DNA from 3 places in the Allobosea sp. 10N428 genome. Region 1 is predicted to be linked to each of the others. Evidence: riboswitches for the same ligand, from Rfam matches in the RefSeq annotation. Region 1 holds a riboswitch; each other region holds the start of a gene.
What was found. A riboswitch is a leader RNA that binds a small molecule or an ion and turns the genes downstream of it on or off. The one in region 1 is predicted to bind thiamine pyrophosphate.
Positions count from the first base shown of each region.

Region 2: another riboswitch for thiamine pyrophosphate. It lies ahead of AC1DDA_RS18705 (LuxE/PaaK family acyltransferase); the one in region 1 lies ahead of thiC (phosphomethylpyrimidine synthase ThiC).
Region 3: another riboswitch for thiamine pyrophosphate. It lies ahead of thiO (glycine oxidase ThiO); the one in region 1 lies ahead of thiC (phosphomethylpyrimidine synthase ThiC).

Region 1 covers NZ_JBFTIC010000004.1:456,904-460,180, reverse strand. Annotated here, with positions in the region: gene AC1DDA_RS16175 (OmpA family protein) at 1-570, shown strand, start outside; gene AC1DDA_RS16170 (hypothetical protein) at 1,013-1,210, shown strand; TPP riboswitch at 1,282-1,386, shown strand; gene thiC (phosphomethylpyrimidine synthase ThiC) at 1,465-3,277, shown strand, end outside.
Region 2 covers NZ_JBFTIC010000006.1:70,376-73,652, reverse strand. Annotated here, with positions in the region: gene AC1DDA_RS18710 (acyl-CoA reductase) at 1-695, opposite strand, end outside; gene AC1DDA_RS18705 (LuxE/PaaK family acyltransferase) at 701-1,777, opposite strand; TPP riboswitch at 1,867-1,994, opposite strand; gene ggt (gamma-glutamyltransferase) at 2,134-3,277, shown strand, end outside.
Region 3 covers NZ_JBFTIC010000001.1:645,956-649,232, forward strand. Annotated here, with positions in the region: gene AC1DDA_RS03030 (thiamine phosphate synthase) at 1-216, opposite strand, end outside; gene AC1DDA_RS03035 (thiazole synthase) at 231-1,001, opposite strand; gene thiS (sulfur carrier protein ThiS) at 1,003-1,200, opposite strand; gene thiO (glycine oxidase ThiO) at 1,184-2,179, opposite strand; TPP riboswitch at 2,257-2,358, opposite strand; tRNA gene AC1DDA_RS03050 (tRNA-Ser) at 2,556-2,646, shown strand; gene AC1DDA_RS03055 (SapC family protein) at 3,165-3,277, opposite strand, start outside.

The sequences.
Region 1 (3,277 bases):
CCGGGGCGCTTCGCCGACGATATCGTCGTGTTGCCGCCGCCGCCGCTGCCGATCCCGCGCGAGCGCTATATCGTCGATGCCGACCAGGCCGACGAGGCGTTGATCTACGAGACGATCATGGCGCCGCCGATCGCCGCGATCCCGCGCCGTTACACGCTGGACGAGGTCCGCTATTCGCCGGATCTGCGCGCCCGCATGCGCAGTGTCGATATCGACACGATCACCTTCGAGACCGGCTCCTGGCAGGTCACGCCCGACCAGGCGCAGCGCCTCGCAGTGATCGCGGATTCGATCCGGCGCGTGCTGCAGGGCTCGCCGAACGAGGTCTTCCTCGTCGAGGGCCACACCGACGCGGTTGGTGCCGATGTCGACAATCTCTCGCTCTCGGATCGCAGGGCCCAGTCGGTCGGGGAGATCCTGACGCGCGACTTCCAGATCCCGCCGGAAAACCTGACCACCCAGGGCTATGGCGAGCAGTATCTGAAGGTGCAGACGCAAGGGGCATCCCGCGAAAACCGGCGCGTGACGCTGCGGCGAATCACGCCGCTGCTGACCGGCCAGAACCGCTGATCCTCGGGCGGGGCTGCTCCAAGGGCAGCCCCGTTCGCTGTGGGCGTGCGGGGAACCCCGCACGCCCACAGCGGTTTCTCTTCCGGAGGAGTCGCTGATGGGAGATGCAGCCATGAAGATGTCCGCTCTGGCGATGGCAGGTCTGGTGCTTGCCTGTTCATTCGCGCCGTTTCCGACATGGGCTCAGAATGCTCCCCCCGCCGAGAAACAGCCTGCTCCAGGCGTGCCGGCGGCGCCGCGTGCAGATGAGGCCGTGCGGCCGCCGGCAGGGGAACGCGGTATGCGGCCTCGCGCCGACAGGCGTGAGCAGCGCTATGACAGGGCACAGGCTGGTCCGCCGCAGCCGAGTCGCGACCCGCCGATGCCGCGCTCGGTGCCGTCGATCATCAGGCCCTGAAGGTCGTTCAGGATTTCGCAAGGCGGGCGCATTAGCGTCGCCGGCATGAGCGACGCAGCTTCCGTTTCCCGCAGCATCGTCACGATGCAGGCCGCCTCGACGCAGCAGGCGCTATCGGTCGAGATGCTCAGGCAGAACGCGCAGGCCGAGCAAAGCCTCGTCACCATGCTCCAGCAAAGCGCTGATGCAGCCAAGGCGACGCTCCCGGCCGGTCAGGGCGGCCTCGTCGACCGCACCGCCTGATCTCCTTTCCCCAGCTTCGATCGTTTGTCGCTGAGGCCGTTGCCAAGCGACTTCTCTGCGCCTAACCTCGCCTCTGTTCCGAGGGGTGCCCGCAAGGGCTGAGATGGCTTCCGAAGCCGAACCCGTCGAACCTGATCCGGGTCATACCGGCGGAGGGACTGGAACGCGTGCACAGGGCCGAGCCTTGTCCGCAGACAGCGACTGTACCGCTTTCAAGCCCGGATCTCCTGACCTGTCGCAAGGAGGAGATCCTCATGAATGCCCACGCAAAACCCCAGAAGAACAGCGTCAAGACCGCGCCGCAAAGCGTGACGACCGGCCCGATCATCGGCTCGCGCAAAATCTATGTCGCCGCGCCCGAGCATCCCGAGATGCGCGTGCCGTTCCGCGAGGTCGTGCTGACGACCGATGCCGAGCCGCTGGTGCGCATCTACGATCCCTCCGGCCCCTATACCGAGACCGACGCCAGGATCGACCTGAATGCCGGCCTGACGCAGCCGCGCCGCGCTTGGCTCGATGCCCGCGGCTTCCAGACCGTGCCCGGCCGCGCCGTCACCGCCGCCGATAACGGCCATATCAGCGAAGCGCAGCTCGTGCCGGCCTGCCCGGCCGAGCGCCCGATCCTCGAGGCGAAGCCCGGCCAGATGGCGACGCAATACGAGTTCGCCAAGGCCGGCATCATCACGCCCGAGATGATCTATGTCGCCCATCGCGAGAATCTCGGCCGCGCCGCCATGATGGAAGGCGCCAGGGAGCGCCATGCCGACGGCGAGAGCTTCGGCGCTGTCGTTCCGGAATTCGTCACGCCCGAATTCGTCCGCGAGGAGATCGCGCGCGGCCGGGCCATCATCCCGGCCAATATCAACCACCCCGAGCTGGAGCCGATGGCGATCGGCCGCAACTTCCTGGTCAAGATCAACGCCAATATCGGCAATTCGGCCGTGACTTCGGGTGCCGCCGAGGAGGTCGAGAAGCTGGTCTGGGCGATCCGCTGGGGTGCCGACACGGTGATGGACCTCTCCACCGGCCGCAACATCCACAACATCCGCTCCTGGATACTCAGAAATTCGCCGGTGCCGATCGGCACGGTGCCGATCTATCAGGCGCTGGAGAAGGTCGGCGGCGATCCGATCAAGCTCGACTGGGAGGTGTTCAAGGACACCCTCATCGAGCAGGCGGAGCAGGGCGTCGACTACTTCACCATCCATGCCGGCGTTCGCCTTCCCTATGTCCCGCTGACGGCCAGCCGTGTGACCGGCATCGTCTCGCGCGGCGGCTCGATCATGGCGCGCTGGTGCCTGGCGCATCACAAGGAAAGCTTCCTCTACGAGCGCTTCGACGAGATCTGCGACATCATGCGCAAATACGACGTCTCGTTCTCGCTCGGTGACGGCCTGCGTCCGGGCTCGATCGCCGACGCCAATGACCGCGCCCAGTTCGCTGAGCTGGAGACGCTGGGCGAGCTGACCCAGGTCGCCTGGACGAAGGGCTGCCAGGTCATGATCGAGGGCCCCGGCCATGTGCCGATGCACAAGATCAAGGAGAACATGGACAAGCAGCTGCGCGAATGCGGCGAGGCGCCCTTCTACACGCTCGGACCGCTGACCACCGACATCGCGCCGGGTTATGACCACATCACCTCTGGCATCGGCGCGGCGATGATCGGCTGGTATGGCTGCGCCATGCTCTGCTACGTCACGCCGAAGGAGCATCTGGGTCTCCCGAACCGGGACGACGTCAAGACCGGCGTCATCACCTACCGCATCGCCGCCCATGCCGCCGATCTCGCCAAGGGCCACCCGGCGGCGAAGATCAGGGACGACGCGGTCTCCCGCGCCCGCTTCGACTTCCGCTGGGAGGACCAGTTCAACCTGGCGCTCGACCCCGACACGGCGCGCGAGTTCCACGACGAGACGCTGCCGAAGGATGCCCACAAGGTCGCGCATTTCTGCTCGATGTGCGGGCCGAAATTCTGCTCGATGAAGATCACGCAGGACCTGCGCGCCGAGGTTCTCGCGATGAGCGACAATGAGAGGGCGAGTCTCGAGGCCATGGCTGCTGAAGGCA
Region 2 (3,277 bases), on a different contig from region 1:
ATGACGGTGTCGGCCGCGCGCAGGAACGCCGGTTCGGCAGCCGCTTTGCCGCCCTTCCACCAGACGATGGCGAGGCATTCGCCGAGTTCCGGGTCGATTTCGGCGAGGAGGCCCGCGAACCAACCGGCCGTCAGCGGCTCGGCCGAAGCGAGCTTGCCGACGCTGCCGGCCTTGACCAGCAATCCGCAGATCAGGCTCCAGAGCGAGAGCGCCGGGACGTTGCCGGCCCAGACATGCAGCAGGAGCTCTGGGCCATGGGCGCGCAGGTAACCGCCCTTGGCCGTCGGCTGGAAGCCGTCGAGCATGGCGGGATTGGCGAAATCCTCGGCCAGGAAGCGCAGGAGCTGCGGGCGCCGGAAGGTCTTGAGATAGCCGGTCAGGCCGAGCCGGACCGTCTCGCGGTCATAGCCGGTGACGATCGGTAGAAGGTGCTCGGCCTTGCGCCGTAGCGGGTGCTGTCGGTCGAGCAGGCGCGCGACGGCGGCGTCGATCGCCGCGACGATGCGCGCCGTGTCCATCCGCTTCAGCCGGGCGCGGGCATTGTTGCGCACATGCTCGCAGAGCGTCGCAGCCTGAGCCTCGTCGAGTTCCGGCAGCGCGACCGAGACGCTCTCGCCCCAGGCGCTGTGGCCGACCTCGCGCCAGCGCAGTGCCTCACGGCTCAGGCCCGGCAGATGGCCCGCATGCTCGATCACGTCCGTCAGCCCCGCGCCGCGGCGAGGAACTCCGCCACAGCGACCGAGCAGCCCTTCGAGGCCTCGCCATCGACACGGCCGAGCAGCTTGAAGCCTCCCGGCACGATCTCGCCGGCATCCTCGGTCAGGATCGCCGCGACGCAGTTGAAATGGGCGAGGTCGTGATGGACGATCACGCCGCGCTCGCCCTCCGGCAAATCCGCTCCGCTCAGCGGATCGACGACGCGGCTGCGGATCCAGTGCGGGCCGGATTTCACCGACGGGCAGACCGCATTGCCGTCGTCGTAGAGCTGCGAGCTCAGCTCGGTCATGCCGTACATGTTGATGCAGGATGAGCGCGGCACGCCGAAGGCGGCGGCGAGCCCGTCATAGAATTCGTCCGGCGTAAGTTCGCGCGACTGGCCCTTGAAGCCGCCGGTGTCGAGGATGAGGCTGCCTTCCGGCAGAGCAAACCGCAGGCCGCGTGCCGCGAGCTCATCCATCAGTGGCACGAAGGAATAGCTCGCGCCGAGCAGGGCATAGGGCTCGCCGCTGGCCTCGGCCTGCGCGAGCGCCGGCAGTAAACGATCCAGATCGAGACCGGCGGCGCCAATGAAGACCTGGGAATCGGGCGTTCCGCATTCGCGCCGGGCGAGCCCGAGATAATGCCCGAGCGAGGAATTCGGCAGCGCCGTCTCATCTGGGAAGAGGATGCCCATGCGGATGCGCTCGCGGCCAAGCATGAAACGCGCGCGGAAATTCACCAGCATCGAGCGCTTCCAGACGGCGAGCGTCGGGTGGTAGCTGCGGCCGCGCACGCCCTGTGTTGTGCCGCTCGTCATGAAGACATGGCTTGACGCCTCCGGCGGGCTGCAGCTCAGCGTCAGGTCCTTGAAGGCGGTGATCGGCACGGCCGGGATGTCGCGCCAGCGCTTCACCGAAAGCGGCGTGCGGCCGCGCTGCAAGCAGAAGCGCTTGTAGGGCTCGTTGTTGCGGAACTGATAGGCGAAGACCTTCAGCGCCATCGCCTCGAACTCGGCTTCCGACGCGTCGGGAAGCGCGATGAACGCCAGCAGCGCCTCGATGATCTCGGCTTGCGTCACTGCGGCCCACTCCGTTCGGACGCTCGCGGCCAAGCCGGGAGCGTCGATCGCAAAAGGATCACGGGCGCAAGCTGGAATCAGGGCCTTGGATGGCCGCATGTCCCGCATCCCTACGCCGGTATGATCCGGATCAGGTTCGGAGGGTCACCGCGTTGCCGGTCTCAAGAGCCAGCCGGCGGAATCTCAGCCTCCTAGCGAGGCCCCCCTGGGAACAGGGTTTAGGTGGGGCTTCGGGCCATGGCTTGTCAAGCGTTGCCGGCGCAAGGCCAGGTTGGAGCCGACTCGAAATCCTGACATGGCGCGCATGCCGAAGAAGAGGCTCGACGCCGGCCTTCAAAACCGTTTCTGTGCCGGCCATGAACCTTTCCGCGCCGCCGCCCCGCATCGCCTCCTTCACCTGCGAGAAGAAGCCGGCCACCGGCTCGCGCGGGATGGTCGTCACCAATCATCCGCTCGCCTCGGCGGCGGGCGCGCAGATGCTGCTCGCCGGCGGCAATGCGATCGATGCGGCGGTGGCGTCGCTGTTCGCGCTGACGGTGGCCGAGCCGATGATGGTCGGCATTCTCGGCGGTGGCCTGAGTCATATCCGCCTCGCGGACGGCCGCCATGTCGTGATCGACAATCTCTCGACCGCGCCGGGCCACGCGACTCCGGACATGTATGACTGCCTGTCCGACGAGATCGGCAGGCAGCGCGAGACACGCGACCGCGAGAACGTGGTCGGCGCCAAGGCCGTTGCAGTGCCGGGCGCGCTCAAGGGCTGGTGCGAGGCGCTGGCGCGCTTCGGCACGCTGCCGCTGGCCGAGGTGCTGCAGCCGGCGATCGGTCTGGCGGAGCGCGGCTTCGTGGTCACGCCCTATCTTTCGAATTGCATCACCGACAACGCCGCCGATCTCGCCCGCGATCCGGGCCTCACCGCGCTCCTGCTGCCGGGCGGCCAGCCACTCCAGCCCGGCATGCGGCTGGTTCAGCCGGACTATGCCGCCAGCCTGAAGCTGATTGCGGTGGAGGGGCCGGATGCGCTCTATGGTGGGCGGCTCGGGCGGGCGCTGACCGACTACATGGCGGCCCATGGCGGGCTGATCGATCAGGCCGATCTCGCGAATTACCGCATCGAGTTGCGCGAGCCGATCCGCGGCTCCTATCGCGGCTATGAGATCATCGGCCCGCCGCCGCCCTCGTCCTCGGGCGTGCATATCGCGCAGATGCTCAACATCCTCGAAGGTTACGATATCGGTGCGCTCGGCTTCGGCTCGGCGGATGCGGTGCATCTGTTGGCCGAGGCGCTGAAGATCGCCTTCGCCGACCGGGCGGTGGCGACGGCTGATCCCGCCTTCGTCAAGGTGCCGGTCAACAGGCTGATCGACAAGGGCTATGCGGCCGAGCGGCGCGCCCTGATCGAGATCGGCCGGGCGAAGAGCTGGACGGCCGGGCTTTCGGGCGGTGAATCCGCCGACACCACCCATGTCACCGTCGCGGATGCGCAAGGCAATGTCGTCA
Region 3 (3,277 bases), on a different contig from region 1:
GTCGCAACCCTCCGCGATAGCGAGCTTCCAATAATCGTTGACGACCAGCACGCAGCCGGCCGCGGCGCAGAGCGTCTTAGCCCGGGCGATCTCGCGTGCGACTTCGATCTCGGAACGATCCTTGACGCGCAACTGCACCAGCTTGACGCCGAGCGGCAGCATCCGCTCCAGCCAGTCGGCGCTGTCGAAAATGGGGTAGAACGGGTCGAGCTTCATGCGGGAGCAGACTTTCAGGCCAGGAAGGCTTTGCCCATGACGGGGGTGGAAGGAGCGGCCATGTCGCGCGCCTCGATCGGCTGCGCGGCGAAGGCCTGGCGGCCGGCACGGATGGCAAGCGCGAAAGCCTCTGCCATCGCGGCGGGATCGCCGGCCTTGGCGACGGCGGTGTTGAGCAGGATGCCGTCATAGCCCATCTCCATCGCCTGCGCGGCGTGGGAGGGCAGGCCAATGCCGGCATCGACGACGAGCGGAATGTCGGGGAAGTGCTGGCGCATGCTGCGCAGGCCGTAGGGGTTGTTGAGTCCCCTGCCCGATCCGATCGGCGCGCCCCAGGGCATCAGCACCTCGCAGCCGGCATCGAGGAGGCGCCCGCCGACGACGAGGTCCTCCGTGGTGTAGGGGAAAACCTTGAAGCCGTCATCGGCGAGGATGCGGGCCGCCTCGACCAGCGCGATCACGTCCGGCTGCAGCGTGTCGTCCTCGCCAATCACCTCGAGCTTGATCCAGTCGGTCCCGAAGACCTCGCGCGCCATCTGTGCGGTGGTGACGGCTTCCTTGACGGTGTGGCAGCCCGCCGTATTCGGCAGCACCCTGACGCCGAGCTCGCGGATGAGCGCCCAGAAGGCCTGACCAGCACCGCCGGCCGATTCCCGGCGCAGCGAGACGGTGACGACCTCGGCGCCCGAGCGCTTCACCGCCTCGGCCAGGATGGCGGGAGACGGATATTGCGCCGTGCCGAGGAAAAGCGGGTTCTGCGGAGCGAAGCCATAGAAGGATGCCATCTCAGCCTCCCTGCATCGGCGCGACGATCTCGATGCGGTCGCCCTCGCTCAAGGCGACGTCCGCCCGCTTGCGCGCCGGCACGAAGTCACCATTCACCGCCGTCGCAACGATGCGGTCGGCAAAGCCGAGCTCGGCCAGCGCCTCGGCCAGCGTCTTCGCCGCGATCTCCTGCGGCGCGCCGTTAAGCAGCAAGGTCATGCAGCATCTCCGGTGTTGCTTGCGGGTTCAGCACGGCCTCCGCCGCCATCCGCGCCATGGCGGGGCTGAGCAGGAAACCGTGGCGATAGAGCCCGTTGACATGGATCACGCGGCCGCGGCGCGTCAGCCGCGGCAGGTTGTCGGGAAAGGCCGGGCGGGCATCGGTGCCGATCTCGACGACCTCCGCTTCGCCGAAGGCGGGATGCAGCGCATAGGCCGCGCCGAGCAGCTCCAGCATGGCGCGGGCGGAGATGCGGCTGCGCTCGCTGCTCTCGATCATCGTCGCGCCAACCATGAAGAGGCCGTCTGCGCGGGGCACGATATAGAGCGGGATGCGCGGATGCAGCAGCCGGACGGGCCGCGACAGCTGGATCTCGTCGCTCCGGAGCAGCAGCATCTCGCCCTTGACGCCGCGCAAATCGGGCAGGACATCGCGCGCCGCCAGCCCGCGGCAGTCGAGGACGATATCGGCATCGAGATCGGCCGGCTCGACCGCGCTGCCGAAATGAAGGGCGGCCCCATTTGCGACGAGGCGTTTGGCCAGGGCCGCTATGGCTTGGCGCGGATCGAGATGCGCCTCGGCGGAGAAGAACAGGCCGCGCGAGAAGCGGCCGGCCAGATCGGGCTCCAGCCCGGCGATGGCCTCGCCGTCGATCTCCTCGAAATGGTCGGTGCGCTGACCGAAGCGGCGCAGCTCCGAACGGTCCCGGCTCGGCGCAACCACGAGCGTGCCGTTGCGAGCGACGCCGCCGGCATGGCGCTCCCACCAATCGGCCGCCTGCTGCCCGAGCCGAATCACCGGTTCTTCGGCGCTCTCGCCCTCGCACCAGGGCGCGAGCATGCCGCCGGCATACCAGGAACAGGCTTCGGCGCCGATGCGCGGGCCGCGTTCATGCAGGACGACCTGCACACCCCGGGCCAGCAACTCGGTGGCACAGGCCAGACCGACGACGCCAGCGCCGACCACAGCGGCTGTCAGGACTGAGTGAGGACGTTCTGGCGTCATGCTTTCCCTGCTTCCGGGAAGGCAGCGGCCTGAGGCGCGAGCGAGGTGTCTGCGAGCCGAAGACCGTTCCCTTCGCCGGCATTACCCGGATCAGGTGCGATGGGTTGGCGCGAACCACGCCTCTCAGCCTTTCGGCACCCCAACGGACAGCGCCAATTTAATGGCAGCGCCGCCGGGGAGCAAGCGGAGCCGGCGCAAGGCTCCGTTGCGGCGGCCTCGCACCTCCCGACCGCGCCCTTCGCACGGGAGTGATCGGGAGATGCGCCCGCGCGAATACACAGGTCGCGCGAAGGAAGTTGTCGGCGAGACTTGTCAAAGGCCTCTGCAATCGGGCATAGAGCCTCTCGCCGGAGACGTGGCCGAGAGGCTGAAGGCACTCGTTTGCTAAATGAGCATACCCCACAAGGGTATCGAGGGTTCGAATCCCTCCGTCTCCGCCACTTTCTTCACCCATCTGAAAACCATCACCTTTTTTCGGCGACGGCTCCGAAATTCGGGAGGGATGCCTGGGAGGCAGCCCTCTGCGCGTACTCGTGCAAAACCTTCGGGGACGAGGATTCGCCTGCGTTGATTTCGCCTGCGCACCACGGGGCGATCGCAGCGATGGGCTCCTCAAGGCGCATCGCATCCTCGCCCTGACCGCCGCGGGTCGCTCGGATAACGCGAACGTTTGGCCGTGGCGCAACCGTGCTATCGCTGACGGACCATTCGAAACGACCACAGGGTTGGCCGCCCCCGGTCGGGCGCGCGGGCAGGCTCCAAGAAGTGGTTGCGCAAAATGGCATCCACCTACCTCGGGGCTCGGGGGTGCCCAAGATTCAGCCAATCCAGCTCCGAAATGACGACCACGGGTCGGTGCGAATCATCGCCGGCGGCCGGGCGGGCGCAGACTGAGCTCTCCGGGCCAACATCCCTGCGTGATCAGCAAGCACTTGCATGGCCCGGGGCGAGATCTGTGTCAGAGGCGCTCGCCGAGCCGCGCGAAGTTCGCCAGGCTGATCAGATGGGCATGGATCGGCATCAGATAGCCCTTGCGTCGCAGATCGCTCCAGGCCTCGTCCGAAAGCGCGT